3 regions of the Ornithinimicrobium ciconiae genome follow, and region 3 is predicted to be linked to each of the others. Evidence: riboswitches for the same ligand, from Rfam matches in the RefSeq annotation. Region 3 holds a riboswitch; each other region holds the start of a gene.
What was found. A riboswitch is a leader RNA that binds a small molecule or an ion and turns the genes downstream of it on or off. The one in region 3 is predicted to bind cyclic di-AMP.

Region 1: another riboswitch for cyclic di-AMP. It lies ahead of FNH13_RS17970 (C40 family peptidase); the one in region 3 lies ahead of FNH13_RS09905 (C40 family peptidase).
Region 2: another riboswitch for cyclic di-AMP. It lies ahead of FNH13_RS19805 (transglycosylase family protein); the one in region 3 lies ahead of FNH13_RS09905 (C40 family peptidase).

The regions. Positions count from the first base shown of each region.
Region 1 is NZ_CP041616.1:3,881,149-3,888,539, reverse strand. It holds gene FNH13_RS18000 (DUF305 domain-containing protein) at 1-233, shown strand, start outside; gene FNH13_RS17995 (heavy-metal-associated domain-containing protein) at 410-622, shown strand; gene FNH13_RS17990 (heavy metal translocating P-type ATPase) at 1,145-3,331, shown strand; gene FNH13_RS17985 (metal-sensitive transcriptional regulator) at 3,387-3,710, shown strand; gene FNH13_RS17980 (response regulator transcription factor) at 3,773-4,477, shown strand; gene FNH13_RS17975 (sensor histidine kinase) at 4,486-5,598, shown strand; cyclic di-AMP (ydaO/yuaA leader) riboswitch at 5,782-5,933, shown strand; gene FNH13_RS17970 (C40 family peptidase) at 5,939-6,880, shown strand; one part of gene FNH13_RS17965 (IS3 family transposase) at 7,102-7,391, opposite strand, start outside.
Region 2 is NZ_CP041616.1:958,731-966,121, forward strand. It holds gene FNH13_RS04370 (alpha,alpha-trehalose-phosphate synthase (UDP-forming)) at 1-1,021, opposite strand, end outside; gene FNH13_RS04375 (serine/threonine-protein kinase) at 1,211-3,166, shown strand; cyclic di-AMP (ydaO/yuaA leader) riboswitch at 3,355-3,494, shown strand; gene FNH13_RS19805 (transglycosylase family protein) at 3,503-4,243, shown strand; tRNA gene FNH13_RS04385 (tRNA-Thr) at 4,395-4,470, shown strand; gene FNH13_RS19715 (hypothetical protein) at 4,847-4,972, shown strand; partial or broken gene FNH13_RS19940 (transposase) at 5,401-6,081, opposite strand; gene FNH13_RS04395 (hypothetical protein) at 6,795-7,304, shown strand.
Region 3 is NZ_CP041616.1:2,173,141-2,180,531, reverse strand. It holds gene FNH13_RS09940 (AMP-binding protein) at 1-175, opposite strand, end outside; gene FNH13_RS09935 (4a-hydroxytetrahydrobiopterin dehydratase) at 369-1,010, opposite strand; gene FNH13_RS09930 (ABC transporter permease) at 1,075-1,968, opposite strand; gene FNH13_RS09925 (ABC transporter permease) at 1,968-2,831, opposite strand; gene FNH13_RS09920 (ABC transporter ATP-binding protein) at 2,824-3,765, opposite strand; gene FNH13_RS09915 (hypothetical protein) at 3,883-4,473, shown strand; gene FNH13_RS09910 (aminoglycoside phosphotransferase) at 4,470-5,303, opposite strand; gene FNH13_RS09905 (C40 family peptidase) at 5,395-6,420, opposite strand; cyclic di-AMP (ydaO/yuaA leader) riboswitch at 6,421-6,584, opposite strand; gene FNH13_RS09900 (MFS transporter) at 6,773-7,391, shown strand, end outside.

The DNA.
Region 1 (7,391 bases), 1.7 Mb from region 3:
TGGATGGGATGAGCCAGGAGGAGGCCATGACCGAGTTGAGATCTCTGTCAGGAGCTGAGTTTGACGGGCGGTTCCTGGAACTGATGATCGAGCATCACTTAGGCGCGGTGGAGATGGCGCAGAGCGAACTGGAGAACGGTGAGAACCCTCAAGCGCGGCAGCTGGCCGAGCAGATCATCCAGGACCAGCAGTCCGAGATCTCCGTGATGGAGCAGATGCTCCAACAGTCCTAGGTCCAGGAAGATCTGCTTGCAGCCCGCGGAGTCTTGACAGATCCCTGTCCGGCGTCGCGGCGCGACGGCCTGGGGCGGTTGTGTGTCTGTCGGATTGCAACCTCCCGAGTCACGGTTGCGCGATACCCCATAGGGGTATACGGTGTGTTGATATCCGTGAGGAAAGGGACACCACCATGAGCACCACTCAGACCTATGCCGTAACCGGGATGACGTGCGGGCACTGCGAGTCCGCTGTGCGCGAGGAGGTCTCCCGGATCGCGGGCGTCGAGCTCGTCGATGCCAGTGCCTCGACTGGGACGCTTGCCATCACCGCAGGTGCTCCTGTTGACGATGCTGCGGTGCTCGCTGCGGTGGACGAGGCCGGTTACCAGGCAGCGCGGAACTGACCAGACGTGCCCCAGCCAGCCTCGGCTTGTACGGGCGAGCTCGGTGAGCGCGTTCGCCGTGTAGTTGGCCATGACGGGGCGCGGTCGTCCCGGATGAGCTCACGCAGTCCTGGTCGGAGCAGAGGTGCCACACGAGAAGTCATGGCGTGGAGACTGTTCATCCAGACAGCGCCACAGCCGACACCGGTCTGTTTCTGGCGACCGCAGGGGTACCGGCTGCCCGGTCTCACCGCAGCGTCACGCTGGGGCGGGCACGCGCACTGCGAATCCGCTGGGTCCATGCGAAGGCAGAGGACCGTCGCCGAGTGCCCCGTCATGAGCGAGGCCATCGTCATGAAGGCTCGGCTCGAGGATGCGGCCTGTACCGCGACTACCAGAGCACGGCTTACCGGTTGCGTTGTCACTCCTGCAGTCCTCTCTTGCACGCCGGTCCCGGCGGCATGGCACCTGCGAGAACGACCCGCTGCGGCGCCCACTGGGGGCCGCGGACTTCCCCTAGCCGCTTGCGATAGGAGCAAACCCATGCGTCACGACCACGACCACAGACCCGACGTGCCTGACGATCAGCATCGCGGTCAACACCCGGCTCCACACGGCGAGCATGCCCATCCTCCACAGCAACTGACTAAGGACCCTGACCACGACCACGGTGGCCAGGACACCAGCGGCGCGCATGGTGGATCAGGTCACGCCGGTCACGGTGGTCACGCCGGTCATGGTGATCACGTGGGGCAGTTCCGCCGACTGTTCTGGATCATGCTGGTCCTGGCCGTTCCGGTTGTGGGTTTCAACGACATGTTCGCGGATCTCCTGGGGTATGACCTGCCCCGTGGCGGCTGGGTCTGGTGGGTTTCGCCCGTGTTGGGCACGGTGGTCTACCTCTGGGGAGGCCAGCCGTTTCTGACTGGTGCGGTCGAGGAGATCCGCACCCGTAAGCCGGGCATGATGCTGCTGATCGGGTTGGCGATCACGGTGGCTTTCGTGGCTTCGTGGGGCGCTAGTCTGCGCGTTCTGGATCATGAGCTGAACTTCTGGTGGGAGCTGGCGCTGCTGGTGGTGATCATGCTGCTGGGCCACTGGATTGAGATGCGATCCCTGGCTCAGACGACCTCTGCGCTGGACTCCCTGGCGGCGCTCCTGCCTGATGAGGCCGAGAAGGTCAGCGGTGAACAACTGGTCAAGGTGGCCCCGGGCGACCTGTTGGTCGGGGACGTCGTGCTGGTCCGCCCCGGCGGTTCGGTCCCCGCAGACGGCAGGATTGTCGAGGGGTCGGCGAGCATGGATGAGTCCATGGTCACGGGTGAGTCCAAGACCGTCCGTCGCGGGAGCGGCGAGCAGGTGGTCGCCGGGACCGTGGCCACCGACTCCGGGCTGCGGGTCGAGGTCACAGCCATCGGCGAGGATACCGCCCTGGCCGGTATCCAGAAGCTGGTCGCCGATGCCCAAGCCTCCTCTTCACGCGCTCAACGGATCGCTGACACCGCCGCGGGGTGGCTGTTCTGGTTCGCTCTCGGTGTCGCGGTAGTCACAGCGACCATCTGGTCGCTGATGGGCCTGCCGGACTCGGCGGTCGTGCGCACCATCACCGTGCTGGTCATCGCCTGCCCGCACGCGCTCGGCCTGGCGATCCCGCTGGTGGTCTCCATCGCGACCGAGCGGGCTGCTCGTGGCGGCGTCCTGATCAAGGATCGACTCGCGCTGGAGTCCATGCGTACCGTTGACGCCGTGCTCTTCGACAAAACCGGCACGCTGACCAAGGGTGAGCCCACTGTCACCGGTGTCGAACCCGTTGTGGGGCGCGATGAGGGAGAGGTGCTGGCGCTGGCCGCGGCAGCGGAGTCCGATAGTGAGCACCCGCTGGCCGGGGCCATCCTCGGCGCGGCCCGCGACCGGGAGTTGACGCTCTCCTCGGCTTCCGACTTCTCCTCGTCCCCGGCTGTCGGGGTGAAAGCCACTGTCGATGGGACGGTCATCGAGGTGGGAGGCCCCTACCTGCTGGAGCAACACGGTGTCAGCGAACTGTCTATCGCCGAGGTCTGGCGCACCGAGGGTGCGATTATCCTGCACGTCCTGGCAGACGGTGAGGTGATCGGTGCGCTGCGCCTGGCGGACGAGATCCGACCCGAGTCCCGTGAAGCGGTTGAGGCGCTCCACGCTGCTGGCACTCAGGTGGTGATGATCACCGGGGATGCCCAGGCCGTGGCTGACACCGTCGCCAAGGAGTTGGGCATCGACCGGGTCTTCGCCGGTGTACGTCCGCAGGACAAAGCCGCCAAGGTAGCCGAACTCCAGCGGGAGGGGCGCAAGGTCGCCATGGTCGGCGACGGGGTCAACGACGCCCCTGCCCTGGCTCAGGCTGATGTCGGCATCGCCATCGGTGCAGGAACCGACGTGGCGATCGCCTCGGCTGGGGTGATCCTGGCCTCATCAGACCCCCGCTCGGTCCTCTCAGTGATCGAGTTGTCGCGTGCTAGCTACCGGAAGATGAAGCAGAACCTGTGGTGGGCAGCCGGCTACAACCTGATCTCCGTGCCGTTGGCTGCGGGCGTCCTGGCACCGATCGGGTTCGTCCTGCCGATGAGCGTCGGTGCGATTCTCATGTCGGCCTCCACCGTCGTCGTCGCGCTCAACGCCCAACTGTTGCGGCGACTCGACCTGACCCCGTCGCATAGCACCCGAACCTTCCTCCACCGGCAGGGCACCCGGTGACCCACCTGCCGGCAGGTCGCGGCCCGGCCCATCACACCTGACAGGAGCATCCACCATGACCACCCAGGCCACCCCCGCGAAGCGGGGAGCCGAAGCCACGCACGGCTACATCAGCGACAAGCCCGGTTACCTCGCCCGCCTCAAACGCATCGAAGGACAGGCCCGAGGCATCCACCGGATGGTCAATGAGGACACCTACTGCATCGACATCCTGACCCAGATCAGCGCACTGACCTCGGCCCTGGAGAGCGTCGCGCTGGGCCTGCTCGATGACCACCTCAAACACTGCGTCGTCAGCGCAGCGAAAGCAGGAGGGCCCGAGGCAGAGCAGAAGATGAACGAGGCCTCACAAGCCATTGCCCGACTCGTCAAGTCATAAGGAATGCCGTGACGACTGACCTGCAACCCCCCCGCCGGTACGGACCCGGTCGCGGATTTCGGGTGCTTGTGGTCGATGACGAGAAGCCCCTGGCCGCAGTGGTGGCGCGGAATCTGTTGCATGACGGTTACGAAGTCGAGTCCGCTTTTGACGGCCCGACAGCGCTGCAGCGGGCTCATGAGCTCGATCCTGATGTCGTCATCCTTGATCTGGGGCTACCCGGCCTGGACGGACTGGAGGTGTGCCGCGGACTGCGTGAGTTCTCCGACTGTTACATCGTCATACTCACCGCACGGGCCGAGGTGCCGGACACCGTGGCCGGGTTGCGCGCGGGGGCCGATGACTACGTCACGAAGCCGTTCAGCCCGCGCGAACTGGTAGAACGGGTCCGCGCGCTATTGCGCCGACCGCGGCAGGTCGCGAAGGAAGCACGGCCGCCAGCACCGCCTCAAGTCTTCGGCCCGTTAACCGTTGACGCCTCCGCCCGCGAAGTCCACCTGGACGGTGATCGGATCGCGCTGACCCGCACCGAGTTCGAGGTCCTTGAGGCACTCACCGGCCAGGCAGGTCAGGTCATGACCCGCCGACAGATCATCGACGCCGTCTGGGGGGAGTCCTGGGTCGGAGATGAGCAACTGGTCGACGTCCACGTTGCCCACCTGCGGCGCAAGCTGGACGATCCAGCCACCAACCCACGGTTCATCCAGACCGTACGCGGTGTGGGTTACCGGCTGGACGTCGAACCGACCTCAGCCCGAGGGAGGTGACGGGTGAGGTGAGCCTTCGTGAACGCACACGGACAGCGGGCCTGGGGACCAGGCTCCTGGTGTCCCAAGGGATGGTCGTCCTGGTCGTCCTGGCAACGATCCTGATCGTCACTGAGGTCGTCGGCCTAGCACTCTTTCGGGAACACATGGTGATGGCCGGGCACGAGAACCCAGATGAGGAGGCCACCCACGTCGAGGAGGCATTCCGCTCCGCAATCACCCTGGCCCTTGTACTTGCCCTAGGCGCCGCGCTCGTGGCCGCGCTGGTCGCAAGCCTCTACCTCACCAGACGGGTCGCCCACCTGGTACAGGGTGTGGCTGAGGCGGCGTCGACCATCGCAGCAGGTGACTACGGGGCCAGGGTCCGCCCGCCGGCGCTGGGGCCGGAGTTTGAAGTGCTCGCCGACTCTTTCAACCAGATGGCACGCCGCCTCGCGGACGTTGAGACCACACGGCGACAGATGCTGGGGGACCTGGCCCACGAGATGCGCACCCCCATCGCCACCCTGGACGCCTATCTGGAGAGCACCCAGACCGGTGTGACTGCCCTGGACCCGCCGACGGTGGATATGCTCCGCGGACAGACACAACGGCTGGCACGGTTGGCCGAAGACATCAGCACCGTCTCCCGCATCGAGGAACACCACCTAAACCTTGCGTGTGAACCGGTCCAACTCCCAGGACTCATCGAGCAGGCCCTTACCGCACACGAGGCGGCCTACGCGGCAAAAGGCGTTCGTCTGGCAACAGTCGTCGAGCAGCCCCTACCAACGGTGTCTGCTGACCCGGATCGGTTGGGGCAGGTGATGACGAACCTGCTGAACAACGCGCTCCGTCACACCCCCGCAGGCGGGAGAGTGACGCTCGAGGCCCGGTCCACCGGGGAGCGGGTGGTGGTGACCCTTTCGGACTCCGGCGACGGCATCCCTGCTCAGGCTCTCGATCACGTCCTGGAACGGTTCTACCGCGTCGACACAGCCCGCGACCGACAACGAGGCGGCTCCGGGGTAGGCCTGACCATCGCCCACGGCATCATCAGGGCACACGGCGGAAACCTCACAATCACCAGTCCCGGCCGAGGATTCGGAACCACCGTCACCTGGTGGCTGCCGAACCCGTAGATACCGCCGTCAGCAAAGCCCGGGCCTCCACGCCGCTGGGCCTGGATGAAGGTTCCATGAAGATCGGCCGTGATTCGGTCCTGAGGCGCTGTCGGGGGCGCCTGTGGCCGTTACCGTTTTGTAACCTGCTCAGCCGTGGGCAGGTGCCGGGCGTCCGCCGAATCTTGTCAGCGCTCTGGCTCAAACAAACATCCGCCAGACAAGAGCGGGGGACCCACTCGCGGAACGCCGAACGTTCCTTGGGGCACAGGGCTGACTCAACTTCTCTGGGTCAGCGCCGGGCAACTCCAGCCCGAGCCCGACAGCTAACCCCGCAGGCGCCGGAGAGGTTACCCCCGTGATGAATCGACGCTTGCCCGGGCGCCACCGCGCCGCCCTGAACCTGACCCGGCCCCTATCCGGAAGCGCCACCCTGGCAGCCTCCGGGTTGCTCGTCGCCACCATCGGCGCCGCAGCCCCGGCAGCACCGGCAATCCTGACCAGCTCCGTCGACGCGGTCAGCATCCACCAGTCCCCGGTGCCGCAGAGATCCCAGGTCGCGAACCCGACCGCTGACAGTTGGTCGACCCTTGTGGACGCGCTGAAGGTGGCCTCCGAAGACCTGGACAGTGATCTTCCGGTCAAGGCAGTCCCGGCCCCCGCCGAAGGTGATCAGCACGCGCACTTCGGTGAACTCGGATTCACCGGCGTCACTCCCGAGCCAGAACCAGAAACTCGCCTCGAGACCACCACCGAGGAGCCGGCCGAACCCACCACCGAGGACACCGGCGGTGCCGGTGACGAGAACACAAACGGTGACCAAGCCACAGCTGCAGACACCCGCACCGAGGACAGCGCGGCGAGCCGGTCTAAGCCCCGGGAGAAAGCACCCCCCGAGCCATCTTCCCCTGAAGCGTCGCCGGCCACTGGTCAGGGCGCCGAAGCAGCTATTGCCTGGGCCCAAGCCAACCTGGGACTGCCCTACAGTTGGGGTTCGAGCAGTGGCGGTGCCTACGACTGCTCCGGATTCACGACAGCAGCCTTCCGCGCGGCCGGCATCAGCCTCCCCCATCAGAGCGAGGCCCAGTACCACGCCACGAACCGTGTCCCCCTCTCAGAGATCCAACGCGGTGACCTCGTCTTCTACAGCAACAACGGCTCCGCATCCGGCATCTTCCACGTCGCGATCTACCTCGGGGACGGGCAGGTCATCCACTCCCTGCGCGACTGGTCCAGTTGGAACGGGTCCAAGATCAACGACATCAACTACGCCTCCGGTTTGATGGCAGCCGGTCGACCCTGACCATGCCCACGCGCCTGGGCAGCGACCACATGCGGACCTGCATCCCCGATGCAGACGGTCGCTGCCCGGCCTGGCGCAGCCAACCAACTGAGTGACTGAGCCGCGGGATGAGTGCGGTTGACCTGTAGGGGACCGGCTGAATGAGGATCACTCAGGGGCCGCGGCGTCACTGCGGTGCGGACAAGTATCGGGACTGCTGCACGGGTAGGTGACAGGTTGGGTCAGGCCGCCTGAGGGGCGGCTGTGGCCATGGTGGCTTCGTACTCGATGGGCGTCAACCGGCCGAGTCGGTCCTGGCGACGGCGCCGGTGGTAGGTGCGCTCGAGCCAGGTCACGATGCTGATGCGCAGGTCCTGGCGGGTGGCCCATCGGCGGCGGTCCAGGACGTTCTTCTGCAGGAGGGCGAAGAAGGACTCCATCGCGGCGTTGTCGGCGCTCGTGCCGACCTGGCCCATGGATCCGACCAGGTGGTGGCGACGCAGCGCGGCCAGGTACTTCCGCGACCGGAACT
Region 2 (7,391 bases), 1.2 Mb from region 3:
GTCCATCGATCTGACTGCGCAGCTCCTGGTAGGCCCGCACCCGCTCACGGCTCGGCGTCGCGATCTGCAGCAGGGTGACGTCCGGCGTGGTGATCTCTCCGTCAGCAAAGAGCTCGGAGATCGCTCGCAGCCGGTGCCGGATGCCCTTGGTGTAGTCGAGACGGTCCACGCCCAGCAGCACCGTCTGCGGATCGCCGAGGGATGCCCGGATCTCGGCGGCCCGGTGGCGCACCGCCGGCTCCCTGGCGAGCTCGTCCATGGAGGTGAAGTCGATCGAGATCGGCACCGCGCCCGTGCGGACCCGGCGCGGCTCCGCGCCCAGCAGGTCGTCGTCGGCACCGGCCCAGGAGACGACGTCTCCGGTGGAGGTGGTGCCCAGGAGCTGATGGCAGGCCCGCATGAAGTTGCCGGCGTCGTTGGTGCGCTGGAAGCCCAGGAAGTCGGCGCCGAGGAGGCCGCGGAGGACGGAGCGGCCCCAGGGCAACTGCCCAAACAACTCGACCGGCGGGAACGGGATGTGGTTGAACCAGCCGATCCTGAGGTCGGGGCGCGCTGCCCGGAGCATGCTGGGCACCAGCTGGAGCTGGTAGTCGTGGATCCACACCGTCGCTCCCGGGGCGGCCAGGTCGGCGACCGCCTCGGCGAACCGGGTGTTGATGCGCTCGTAGGCGGCCCACCACCGGCGTCGGTAGCGCGGCGGCACGATGACGTCGTGATAGAGCGGCCACAGGGTCTCGTTGCTGAAGCCCTCGTAGTAATCCTGGATCTCGGTGACGGTCAGCATCAGCGGGTGCAGTCGGATGCCGTCCCGGTCGAAGGGGGCGATCTCGTCGGTGGGGTCGCCGGCCCACCCGACCCAGGCGGCCCGGCGTCCCTGCATCACCGGGTCCATGGCGCTCACCAGCCCGCCGGGGCTGGTCTGCCAGTGCGCCGAACCATCTGCCTCGACGACCCGGTCGACCGGCAGGCGGTTTGCCGCCACGACGAAGTCGAAGGTGCCTGCCGCGGAAACCAAAACCACTCCTGTGCCGTCATATGGCCGTCAGATCGCGAGGACGAACGGTCATCAGGTCGTGAGGGAAACCATCCTGGTGCCCCGATCGTTGCTGTCCTTCGAGCCTAGTCGGAGCCCTGGCATCCCGCGATCCGCGGGGTGGTGGGCACGCGAGTTGGCACTGTTGTGACCAGGAGACGCAATACGGTGGAGACCATGAGCCCGGAGACCACGCCCCTCGGTGGGCACGCCGAGGGTGTCCCGCAGACGCCACGGCGTCTCGGGATCTACACCCTCGGCAGGCGCCTGGGTGAGGGTGGCATGGGCGTCGTCTATCGCGCCCGGCCCGATGGCGGACCCGAGGACGGCAGCAGGGACGTGGCCATCAAGGTGCTGCGCCCGCACATCGCCCACGACCCCGATGCCCGGACCCGGCTCTCCCGCGAGGTGGCCACCCTGTCGCGGGTCAGCAGTCCACGGGTCGCCGCTGTCCTGGACGCCGACACCGAGGGCCCGGCGCCCTATATCGTCACCGAGTTCGTCCCCGGGCCACCGCTGGACCACGTGGTGTCCGCGGAGGGGCCGGTCACCGGTGCAGCCCTGGTGGACCTCGGACGCGGCCTCTCCGAGGCGTTGACCGCGATCCACGGCGTCGGGATCGTCCACCGCGACCTCAAGCCGGGCAACGTCCTCATGGTCGGCCCCGACCCGGTGGTGATCGACTTCGGCATCGCGCAGGTCGCCGACGACGTCCGGCTGACGATGACCGGACTGGTGATGGGCACACCTGGTTATCTCTCGCCCGAGGTCGTCGAGGGCGGTGCCGTCACCGAGGCGACCGACTGGTGGGGCTGGGCGGCAACCCTCGCCTTCGCCAACAGCGGCACGCCGCCGTTTGGTCGTGGGCCCATGAGCGTCGTCCTGGATCGGGTGATCCGCGGCCGCACCCAGCTCGACGACGTCGACCCCGCGATCCGCCCGCTGCTCGCGGCCGCCCTGGACCCAGAGCCCGAGCGACGGCCACACAGCGACGAGGTCATGCGCGCGCTGGAGCTCTACGCCGCTCACCGTCCGGTGACCGAGGCGCTGACCGTGCGGGTCCGGAGCGCAGGTGTGCGCCCTGCCCCGGATGCTGATGACACCCAGGTCCATGCCAGGACCGATGCCGTTTCCGGCGACAGCTGGTCGCCGCACACGGCGGTGACCCCGCGGGTGGACCCGACACGCGTCCAGCCGATGGCGCCCACTCCCCAGACCCGTCAGGCGCCGCTCCAGCGACCAGCCGGGCAGGGTGCCGGACAGGCCGGACCTGCCGGAGGGTATGCCGCACCGCTGGGACGCTCCTATCCTGCCCCGGCCGGTCAGCCGAATGGGCCGGGCGCCGGACAGCGCACGGCGGGAAGCGCTCCTCGCCCGAGCAGCCCGCAACCGGTCCACGGCAATCAGGGGCCCTACGCCTCGCAGGGCCCCGTGCCTTACACGGCCGGCGGGCAGTCGCCCTACGCCGCCCCGGGGCCCCAGGGCTTCGGCCAGCCGGCACGCGGCCCGGACCCACGCATCGGACGACCGATGCGCACCGGGACCCTGGCCACCGGACTGGTGGCGTTGGTCGGCATCGCCGCCGTGGCGCCGCTGCTCGCCTGGGGACTGCTGGTCATCTGGTCGGTCGCGGCTCGAGCGGTCGACCACGTGGTGACCTCTCTGGTGCTGCGTCGCCACGAGGCCGGCCCACGCCGCTCGGACATGCCGGTCACTGTGCTGACCAGTCCCTGGCACCTGTTCGTGGCGGCCCTGTCCACCGGGCTGGCACTGTTGCTCCCGGTCGCGTTCGCCATTGCGGCGACCGTCATCACCGCAGGGGGACTGACCGAGTCCGGACTGCTGCAGGTGGGCGTCGCCGACTCGCTCCCCATGGCGGTGGGCAGCCTGCTGGGCATGCTGATGGCCTGGTGGGGGCCCGGCGGGCTCGCCCTGCGCCGCGGCTCCCGCACCATGGTGCGCTCTGTGCTGCCGCACCCCACGATCACCACCGCGGTGGCTGGTGTGCTGCTCGTCGGCGGTCTGGCACTCCTGGTCTGGGCGCTGCTCCAGGGCAACCAGGTGTCCTGGTGGCCGACCACCTGGGATGCACCGCCGTTCCTGGACCTGATCCCGCAGGCACTTCGGCCCTGAAGTTTTTTCCGGGGCGTGACCTGCACAGAAGTCTCGATTGTCCACAACCTGCCTCCGCTAGGGCCACAACTGTGGTTAGTCTGGGCACTTCGGTTCGCCCCCTGCGGACCACAACTGCATAGGCCAGAGCACACCCACGGCGTGTGCCCCTGAGGCGCCGAACCTCGTCACCAGGGCACGCATCCCGGACCGTCCGGGCGCCAGACGAGGATGGGGAACCCACCATCGACGCCCGCTGCGGCGTCTTGGGGTGAAGCCGCGTCAGCGGCCGGGCACCTGACCGCCCGAACCCGACAGCTAACTCCGTAGGCGCACTGTCAGGAAGGTTCATCCACCATGGCAACTGCCAAGCATCGCGCACCCCGCAAGCCCATCGCCCGACGAGTCGGAGGACTGACCGTCGCCGCTGCCGTGGCTGTGGCGGGCATCGGTCTCACCGCCCCGGGTGCCAGCGCCGAGTCCGTCTGGGACCGCGTCGCCGCCTGTGAGTCCGGTGGCAACTGGTCGATCAACACCGGCAACGGCTTCTATGGGGGTCTCCAGTTCCACCCCCAGACCTGGACCGGGTTCGGCGGTGGCGCCTACGCCCCCTATGCCCACCAGGCCACCAAGTCCCAGCAGATCACCATCGCCCAGAAGGTCCTCGCGGTCCAGGGCCCGGGCGCCTGGCCGGTCTGCTCCGTGCGAGCCGGGCTGACGCGGGACAACGGCGGTGCCACCCCCGCTCCGAGTCCTGCGCCCGCCCCCGCCCCCGCCCAGCCGAGGGACAACGGCTCCGCCTCACGCGGCGGGGGGCACTCAGCGATGGCGCCACTGGCGCGCGACGGCATCCGCGGACCGCTGACCACCACGGCCATCCAGCGCTGGGTCGGCACCTACCAGGACGGCATCTTCGGTCCGATCACGACGCGGGCCCTGCAGACCAAGGTCGGTGCCTATCCCGACGGGATCTGGGGCCCGAAGTCCCAGGCGGCGCTGCAGGACTACCTCGGCCTCTCCCGCGACGGGTCGACCTTCATGAACTACCGGACGGTCCTCGCCCTGCAGAAGCACTTGAACGCCAACGTCATCGGCTGAGCTGACCGCGACGTTGCGCGCCCGGTGCGAGTCCCTGGCACCGGGCCCGCAACGTTTCGGCCAAGGCGGTGCGGATGCCGACAGGCAGGTAGCATCGTCGTCGTTGCCGCCCGCCGTGGTCGGCTCCTGCGTCGCTGCCCAGCAGCGGCACGCCCCTGTAGCTCAGTTGGTAGAGCATCCGCCTTGTAAGCGGACGGTCGCGGGTTCGACTCCTGTCGGGGGCTCCAACGGTCAGTGTCGAGGAGAGGTATGCCGGGTGGGTGGCATGGCCCTGGTGCGGCCTGGTCGGCCATCGCGGTGCACGTGCACGCATCCTTCACACGTGCCCGCGCGGGAGCGTGAAGGATGCGTTCAGCTGCATGGATCGCGGGTGCCCGCGCCGGGTCACCGTCGCGGCAGATACCACCCAGAGCCGGTGCCGGTGGCGTAGCCGGTGAGGCCACGCCCCGGGTCAGCGGTGCGGTCGAGCGGAAGGTCCAGGTCGTCACCATCGACGGGTCGGAGATGGTCGGGTCTCCGACGAGCTCCCACGCAGTGTTGCCCAAGGATCCGTACTGTCCAGCTGGGACGAAGGAGAAGGCCTGGTCCTGAGGAGTCAACGTCATGGTGACAGTCACTACCGAGGCCGTGCCAGCACCGGCGCGGGACAGGGACACCGGCACGGTGGTGGTCAACACTTCACGACCGGGGTCGGCCTGGGTGCGTGGGACGGTCCTCCTGGTGTCGTAGGTCGTGGCGTGGGCGAAGGGGCCGACCCACGTGTGCCAGCTCCTCGGGGCGTCAGGCCGCGAGCAACGGTCCCGAACGGAGACGCCTCGAACGTGACCGGCCCGATGTTGGCGGCCGTCAGATGCGATAGCGAGTTGGACAGGGCGATGCACTGTCCCTGGTTCGGGAACAGCGTGCCGAAGTCTTGCCAGCCGTCGGCCATGCAGTCGGCTCTGGACAGCGAAGCCGTCTCCAGCCGGAAGAAGCCGAACGAGCCGGCTGTCGGTGCCGTTCCAGATGGCCTTGTTCACGAAGTCCAAGGAGTGCGAACCCGGGGCCACATAGAAGACGCCATGGCCGAATGTCGGGTCGGCCATCGAGGCGTCGGCACGGGCGATGTCCGACAGGTAGAACCTGGTCGGACAGGTGTTGAACTCTATGGCCACCACTTCCACGCCGTCGCGCCAGGCCTGGGGTCGTTCGGCCAGCCAGGTCTTGAACGCCTTCTTGGAGCGGCCCTCAACCATGTCCAGTAACCGTGCTGGGCCGGTGCCCTCACGCACAGGGGTGAGGTCGATGATGACGGTGACGAACTTGTCGCCCTTGCGAGTATGCCGCCAAGCGTGCTCATCGACGCCGATGACCTGGACCCCGTCGAGGCGGTGCGGGTCGTCGATCAGAACACGCTTGCCCTCGGTCAGCACCGCGTCGTTGGCCGCGCTCCAGGACACCGCCAGACCTTCGGCGACCCTCGTCACGGTCAGGCGCTGGCACACGATGGCAACCAACGCCCAGGTCAGCCCGGCCCGGGAGATCTTCGCCCGCGGCTCGGCCGCCTTGGTCGTGTCCTGGCGCCACACGTGCCCACACCCGGTGTACTTGTACCTGCGCACCGTGACCAGCAACGTCGTCGGTCGCCACCCGAACGGTTCGTGCGCCAACCGACGGACCACGGTGTCCCGCGGTACGCCCTGGCTGCCGCAGTTATGGCACCAGTCATCCGGTTCCACCACCCGGCAGGTCAGCACCGCACGCTCGGGCTCGATCAGCTGACCGGTCACCTCCAGGCCGAGCTCGTCCAGCCCGGTGAAGGTCGTCAAGTCAGGGGTCGTAAAGGTAGCGTCAGGCATCGTCGAGGTCTTCCTTGGTGGGCCAGTGTGAGAACTCCCATCATCGGAAGACCTGGACCCTCACCCCGACACCGACGCGCCCGCCCCGCCCGCCAAACTCAGCACCCCAGCCCTACACCCTCGTTCGTGAAGAGCCGGTTGACGGTCCCTTGAGGTGGTGTTAGCGTCGTGAGCGCGCCGCAGTCTCGTCAAGGGTACGGGACCCTCGGGGAAGGAGGCGCAACATGTTTGGGGTTCTCATGCGTGGGTTTGGGATCTTGACTGCGGGCGTCATGTTGGCCGTTTCTTTGGCCATGCCTGCCGCGGCCCACTACTACCACCCTGGAAAGGGTTGCTCAGCGAACCAGCAGATCCTTATAGAGTCTCGGAGTGCAGGTCAAACCTACCACCAGAAAGAGGTGGGCAGTTACATAACCTTCTTGGACCATGGCGTTGTGTCCACATTGAGTCCCTACCGGGCTTGGTGGACGGGTGATCGGAACGTCCTTTCGTGGGGCGCTCAAGCCGACTATCTGGAGTCACACTCAGCAGTGTGTCGCCCGCAGTTTAGCGAGCCGTAGAACATGTCTTTGGACGGTATCCGTCGACTGGGCAGCGAATATTCACAGCCTGGGCAGTGCCTCGGTGGCAAGGGGAGTGGCCGGACGGTCCTGCTGGTCTGCGTGACGCTTGTGGTTCTCCTCGGGGCCTGCTCCGGGGACGGGAATTCGCAGATGAAGCCGGACACGCCGAATAGTTCGACCGGGACGCCAGAGCCAGGACCGGATTCATCGGACATCGATGAAGATGTCGCCTCCAAAGCGCCTTCGGTGGCGGCTGATCTGCCCGATCCCCTCGAATACGCCACCAAGATGGGACGTTGCATGGAGGAGGACGGCTGGGACGTCAGCATTGAAGCAACGGGATACGAAGTGAAACTTCTGAAGGGGCAGGAGGAAGCTTACTTTGAATCCGCGGAGAAGTGCCGAGATCTGCACGGCTTTCCCTCGGAAGGACCCACGATCACCGAGGAGATGGCTGGCGACTTATACGACGAATTGCTCGAGGTGGCTGAGTGCGTGACTGGGCGCGGGATCGAGGTCGAGGACCCGCCCAGCAGGGCCACCTTCGTTGAAACCCTGATGGACCACCCATTGCCGATCTGGCACCCCTACGAAATCGCCTTCCAAGACACGCAACTGGATGAGGTCCAGCGCTGGTGTCCGGTAAGTATCGATTGGTGAGCGCGGGCGCTCTTCCCATGTCGAGCCTGAGTTTGATCACCGTGGGCTGAATCCCTGGTCGACGGGGCTGTGACCCCCGACCATCGC
Region 3 (7,391 bases):
GGGCGCGGGCCAGCGCGTTGACATCAGCGTCGAGCTCGGCCCAGGTCCATCGGCGGCCAGTGGCCACCTCGACGAGAGCCTCACGATCCGCGTGCTTGGCCGCCGTCCGCTCGAAGTTGACCCCGATGGTCTCCTCCAGCAGTGGCTGCTCCTCGCCCTTGGCATAGGACTCCATCTCCGACTCCTCCTGACGACTCCGGGTGTTTCTCAGACTGTATGCCGCAGGGTCACCCCGCGCAGGAGGTGCCAGCAGCGGAAAGTCATCCGAGTCCGCCCGCGCCAGGGCGAGCAGGAATGCCCGCTGTCCCGGGTCCGACCAGGCCAGGTCGTCGCTCACACACCGACCCTAAGGGGGTGGCAGAGCGTGATCAGCGCTCTGTGGTGCAGACGCAGGCCCGGTTGCCCTCCGCATCCGCGAGGACCGTGAAGGCCGGTGCCGCCTCGTCATCCACCACCGTGCCGCCCGCAGCGACGGCAGCGGCGATGCGCTCCTGCGCGAGCTCAGCCGGAATCCACACATCCAGGTGGAAGCGCTGCCGGGGTGTCTCGTGGGCGTCGGTCTCCTGGAACCACAGCAGTGGCACGCGGGCGTCGCCCACGACGTCGCCGTCCTGAAACGCCTCGGTGTCGCCCCGCAGCAGCGCGGCCCAGAACGGTCCCAGCCGGGACGGGTCCGCCGTGTCGAGCGCCAACTCGACCTGGGCGAGTGCCTCGGGCTGCGCCGGGATGTCGTGCTCAGTGGCGATGGCGCTGATCTGTCGGGCCAGGTCGATGTCGCGCTCGGTGATGGCGCCGACGTCGTGACTGATCAGAGCGATGTCAACATGGGGATAGGTGAGGGTCACGTCCGGGTGGTGCCCGGCCTCCTCTGCTGCCTGCCCGACGGCCTCGACAAAGCGGAGACCCGCCGCGAAGTCACCGGTGCCGAACCGGGCGTGCAACCCCTGGGCGAGATCCCGCCAGTGGGTCAGACCTGCCGTGAGGACATCTTGATGCGTGAAGGTTGCCATCCCACCACCGTCTCACCATCGCGCGGCTCTCACCTGCCGAGCCCCGTCCGCACAGGGGCATCCGCTAGCGCAGGAAGAGGGCGCGCAGGCGGATGGTGGTGAACCACACGCCGAAGACCGTCATCACCACAAAGTAGAGGGCGTGCCCGATCGTGGCCCCGGAGACGAAGCCGACCGCCAGGTGGCGCATCAGCTCGACGCCGTGCCACAGCGGCATCGCCTTGATGAACCACTGGATCGCCTCGGGGAAGACCTCGATCGGATAGAGCGTGGCGGAGAACAGGAACATCGGCAGCATCACGAAGTTGATGACGTCCATCTGCTGGAACGACTTCAGATAGGACGTGACCGCCATGCCCACGCTGGCGAAACCCACGGCGATGAGCAGCGCCACCGGCACCATGAGGATCGCCCACGGTGAGGTGACCAGGCCCATGACGAGCATGACGCCCATGAAGCCGCAGGCATAGAGGAAGCCACGGAAGAGGGCCATGAAGATCTCGCCGAGCGCCACGTCCATCGGGCCCAGCGACGTCTGGAGCATCGCCTGGTAGACCCGGGCGAAACGCAACTTGAAGAAGACGTTCCAGGTCGAGTCGTAGATCGCACCGTTCATCGCCGAGGTCGCCAGCAACGCCGGCGCGATGTATGCCGTGTAGGCGATCGAGGTGCCGCCCGGTCCGGTGACCTCGCCCACCAGCGCCCCCAGCCCCAGGCCCATGGCCAGCAGGTAGAGGACCGGTTCGAAGAATCCGGAGACCAGGACCGCCCAGTTCTGTCGGGCGATGACCTTGAAGCCGCGCTCGATGACTGCGCGGGCGTTGCGTCCGTAGAGGGACGCCAGCCGCCGGCCCTCGGGAAACTCCGGCACCCGTGCCGCCTCGCGCCCCGTTGCAGCGTGCGCTGCGTGCTGCTCTGTCTGGGACGTGGGCGGGGTCTCCTGGCGCGGCGCGTCCATCAGGCTCCCATCCGACGGGTGTAGCTGCGTCGCAGCCACAGCACGCCTGCCACGGTCATGACCGCCAGGAACACCACGTGCAGCAGGGTCAACCACACGGGCTCGACCGCCCCGTAGGTCACCTGTCGGGCGAGCTGGGTGCCGTGCCACACCGGGGAGATCCAGCCGATCCAGTGCAGATAGACCGGCATGGAGGACAGTGGGAAGAAGGTGCCGGCGAACAGGAACATCGGCATGATGACGAAACGCTGCACGAAGGCAAACTGGTAGCCCTCGTCCGTCAACGTCGAGGCATAGGCCTGCAAGACGGCACCGAAGGCCGCGGCAGACAGCACGCCGATCGGGATCACCAGGGCAGAGACCAGCACGCCTCGTGGCACGGCGCCGAAGGCCACCATGATTACCCAGAAGATCGCGGCCTGGACGACGAACCGGATCAGCACCGCGAGGAAGTGGCCGGTGCCGATCTGGGCGGGAGTGACCGGCGTCGCGTGCGGGCCGTAGTAGAGGCGGTCCCACTTGAAACCGGCCATCACCGGGTAGGTCAGCTCGCCACCGGTCGACATCACGACGGTGGAGATCAGCAGGGCGGGGGCCACGAACACCAGGTAAGGCACACCGTCGACGGTGCCCACACCGTTGTCGACCAACGTGCCCAGACCGACGCCGAGGGCGATCAGGTAGAGCAGCGGCTCGCCGATCATGTAGATCAGGATCGACTGCGCCCACGCCCTGGCGGTGCGCAGCCAGTACTCGATGTAGTACCACCAGCCCCACCGCCGGGCTCGTGCTGCCATCACCTCTGGTGGTGGGACCCGACCGGAGGCGGCGAGGCGTTGCAGGTCCTGTGCCGTGTCAGTCAACGAGGGTCCGTCCTGTCAACCGGAGGAAGACATCCTCGAGGGAGGAGCGTCGCACCAGCGAGGTGATCGGGTTGAGACCGCGCCCGGTGACCTCTTCCAGCGCCGCCTCACCGTCGTCGGTGTAGACGAGGATGCGGTCCGGGAGCACCTCGAGTCGGGTGGCGATGTCAGCGAGCTGGTCGACCACCGCCGCGTTGCGCTGTGCACCGAAGCGGAGCTCGACGACCTCGCGCGTGGAGTAGTCCTTGATCAGGGAGCGGGGGCTGCCCTCAGCCATGATCGAGCCGTGGTCGATGACGATCAGCCGGTCGCACAGCTGCTCGGCCTCGTCCATGAAGTGCGTCGTCACCACGAGCGTGACACCGACCTCCTTGAGCCGGAACAGCCGGTCCCAGAGGACGTGGCGGGCCTGCGGGTCCAGGCCGGTCGTCGGCTCGTCGAGGAGGAGGAGCTTGGGCTCATTGACCAGGGCGCGGGCGATGGTCAGCCGGCGCTTCATGCCACCGGACAGGGCCGTCGTCTTGGACTTGGCCTTGTCCGTGAGCTGGGCAAACTCGATCAGCTCGTCCGCCTTGGTCCGCAGGTAGGAGTGGGACAGCCCGAAGTATCGGCCATAGACGATGAGGTTGTCCCGGACCGTCAGCTCCTCGTCGAGGTTGTCCTGCTGGGGGACGACCCCGAGGTGAGCGCGCACCTCCGGGCCGCGCTCGGCCGGATCGAGCCCGGCGACCAGCATGGACCCGCCGGTGCGGGTCAGGGTCCCACCGATCATCCGCATCGTGGTGGACTTGCCGGCCCCGTTGGGGCCCAGCAGGCCGAAGGACTCACCGGAGCTGATGCTGAACGAGATGCCGTCGACCGCGCGGTTATCGCCATAGATCTTGGTCAGGTCCGTGGCGCGGACGATGGGATCCGCTGCTCCAGGTGCGTTCACATGAGGCATCCTCTCCCCCACCACTGACAGTTACCAACTCCATTTCGGCCACCTCGTGATCCGCCCTCCTTGCGTCGCCGACTGCCCCGGTGCGCAGCAGTCCGTAGGCTGGTCACCATGCGTGACCCCGTGAGCTTTGAGGACCTGGACGATCTCGAGGAGGCCTTGCGCTCCGCCTCCCCGGCCGAGCATGCCAGCGCGGCGGCTGATCTGGCCTCCTGGGCCGAGAGTCCCCACCCCCAGGACATTCCCTTCCCCGGTGACCTCCTGATCGCGGCCGGAGATCTGCTCAGCCGGGCCGCGGACCTCTCAGGCGCCCTCGCCCACTACCAGCGCGCGGCTGAGCTGGGGACCTCCGAAGGACCCGACGCGAACGCCTATGTCGTGGACACCCTCTTCCAGCTCGACCGCCCGCAGGAGGCTCGGACCCTCTCGGAGACGCTGCGCCGCGCACGGCCGGAACGCGTCGACACCTATCTGGCGATGGCCACGGTGTGGGAGCTGAACGGCGATCTGAGGCAGTCGCTGGGTTGGTCCACCCGCGGCATCGCCCTGGCCGAGGAGGTGGATGGGCCGCCCGCCGACCTGGGTCTGCTGTGCGTGGCACGCTGGCGGGTGCGACAGGAGCAGGGCATGGAGCCCGACGAGTATGACGAGCTCGCGATGGGCTTCCTGGATGCCGTGGACGAGGGGGCCGGCGAGGCCTAAGCCGGTGCCAGCACCCGGCGATAGGCCGCGACATCGCAGGGGCGGTCGCTGAGCACCCGAAAGATGCCTGCTCGCAGCATCGCCTGTCGGCGTGGGCCCTCGGCCCACTCGTGCATCACCTGCGGGTCGGCCTGCAGCCAGAGCACCGCGTCGAGCACACAGACCGCCTCGGCCCACAGTGCCGGACGCCAGGAGGGCGCCAGGTCGATGACGAGCGGCAGACCGCTGGAGTCCAGGAGGACATTGCCGGCTAGGTCGCGGTGGACGAGCTGGTCAGGGCCGAGGTCGCTCGGTCCGCTGCCTGCAGCGTCACGCTCGGCGCACAGATCGGACACCAGCTCCTGGACCTCCGCGGCATTCCTGCGTGACGACGTCGCTGACACTCCTGGTGCCTCGCTCACCGGGTCGGCGCCGAACGCGACACGTTCGGCGCGTGACCACCGGTCGTGGCGGGTGCGCAGGCCGGACGGTGGCACGATCAGCGCAGCCTTGAGGTGGGCATGCAGCAGTCGACCGGTGGCTACCAGCACGTCGAGGTCCTGGCAGGCACGGGTGCCCGGCTCGAAGCGGGTCGCGCCCCACCCGTCGACCACCCACCGCAGGTCGCGTGTCGGGATGGGCATGGCCAGACGCAGCGACCTGGTCTGCTCGTGGTCCAACTGCGCAGCGAGACGAGCCAGCACCGGACTGAGCCAGGAGGCCGTGTCTGCGTCGCGCCCTGGGGACAACACCAGGTCACCGGCGAGGACGCTGGTGCCCCTGCCGCCCTGAAGGGCGATGGCATGCCCGGGGACGGCGAAGAGGTCAAAGACCTCGGGGGGTGGCTGCACGGCTCCCACGATGTCACAGCACAACGCCACCGGGCGTGGTCACGAGGTGACCACGCCCGGTGGCGTCAGAGCTGAGGTGGGGCGTGCTGCGTCAGGGGCGACCAGCGGCGAACAGGCCCGGGGAGTAGTTCATCCCGGTGACCTTGGAGCCGCTGAAGCCGCTGCCGTCGCGCAGCGAGTGGATGACCTGACCGTCACCGAGATAGATGGCGACGTGATAGATGCCGCCACCGTTGCTGTAGAAGAGCAGGTCGCCGCGCTGGATGTTGCTCAGCGACACACGGCTGGTGGCGCTGTACTGCGCCGAGCTGCCGTGCGGCAGGCTCTTGCCGGCCGAGGCATAGGCGGCCTTGACGAAGCCGGAGCAGTCGTAGCCACCGCCGCTGTCAGAGCCGTAGATGTAGGGCAGGCCGAGGTGGGCGTAGGCCCAGCCGATGGCTCCCTCGCCACCGCCGGACGGCGGTGCCGGGGCGGGTGCCGGCTCAGGCTTGGGCTCCGGGGCGGGCTCGGGCTTCGGTGCCGGAGCAGGGGCCGAAGCGGCGGGCGCCTCCGTGCGGGCCTCCGAACGGCTGCTCGACGAGGTCTCCGTCCGAGCCTCGGCAGCAGAAGCACCCTCGGTCTGCGGGGCGGACGTCTCGACAGACGTCTCGGCGGGCGCCTCGGGAGCGGCCACCTCGACCGGCTCCTCGACGACAGGGGTCACCCCGACGAAGCCGAGTTCGCCCATAGGCGCGTTGGCGGCGTCGGCCGGAGCGGCCACGGCCACGGCCGGGACATCGGCCGCACTGACGGTGTCAGTGACGGTCGGCAGGGTCAGTGAGGACGCGCTGCCGGTGAGCGCGGCCGCAATGGCCTGGACGCCCTCCGACTGGTCCGAAGCGGTGGCAGCGAGCTGTCCGGTCGAGATGGTCTCGGAGCCGGAGACCGGCGCGAGGGCAGCCATCGCCGACTCGAACTCGGTTGAGGGCTGAGTGGTGGCGACCAGGATGGAGGACGCCAGCAGTCCGCCGGAAGCGGCGACTGAGAATGTTGAGGTGGCTGAGTAGCGGCCCTGGGCAAGGGCACTAGAAATGCGGCTGGGCGCGCGGTGGCGTCCGCCGGGGGCAGTCTGGGTCACGAGGTACCTCTCCATCGCCTACGGAGTTAGCTGTCGGGCGCGGGCTGGAGTGTTGCCCGGGTCCGACCTGTTGCCAGGCCGGGCCTTAGCCCCAAGGGAGTTTCCTCCCGGGGAAGTGGGTTCCCCGTTCTTGTCAGTCGTCACAAAGGAGGCACGCGATCCGGTGACAAGACTCGGCGTCCGGACTGCGGGATTCGTCGTTCGACGAACCTGGACAACGGTACAGGGTCGAGACACCAAAGTCACAAAAGGGTAACGAACGACACGTTCGTGTCGCATGAGTGTGTGCCGAGTTGACCGTCAGCAGCCATCCTCGTGGCCGGCTCTTGACCGTCGGTGCCACACTACGTCGGTGACCGATCCCGGTGGGCCTTCTCCAGTGCTTGAGACTCGCGATGTCGTTGCGCTGCAGACCCGCACGGTGCGGACCCTGATGGGCAGTCAGGTCCTGGGCGGTGTCGGGGTGGCCAGCGGCATCGCCGTGGCGGCACTGATGGCCGCGGACATCAGTGGGCGCGATGACCTCTCGGGGCTGGCCAACACCACGCAGGTCCTCGGTGGGGCCCTGCTGACCATCCCGATCGCGGCACTGATGGCAGCGCGCGGTCGGCGGGTGGGCCTGATGGCGGCCTATCTCATTGGCACCCTCGGTGCTGGCCTGGCCATCCTCGCGGCCGAGCTGGGCAGCTTCCCACTCCTGCTGCTGGGCACCGCGCTGTTCGGCGCCTCGTCGACGGCCAACAGCCAGGCACGCTACGCCGCGGTCGACCTTGCCGTGCCTGCTCGTCGCGGTCGGCAGCTCAGCCTGGTCGTCTGGGCCACCACGCTCGGCTCCGTTCTCGGGCCCAACATGCTCGGTCCTGGCAAGGCGATGGCCGAGTCACTGGGTCTTCCCCCGCTCGCCGGCGCCTGGGTGTTCAGCGCCGCCGGCTTTGTCCTGGCCGCGGTCCTGGTCAACGTCCTGCTGCGGC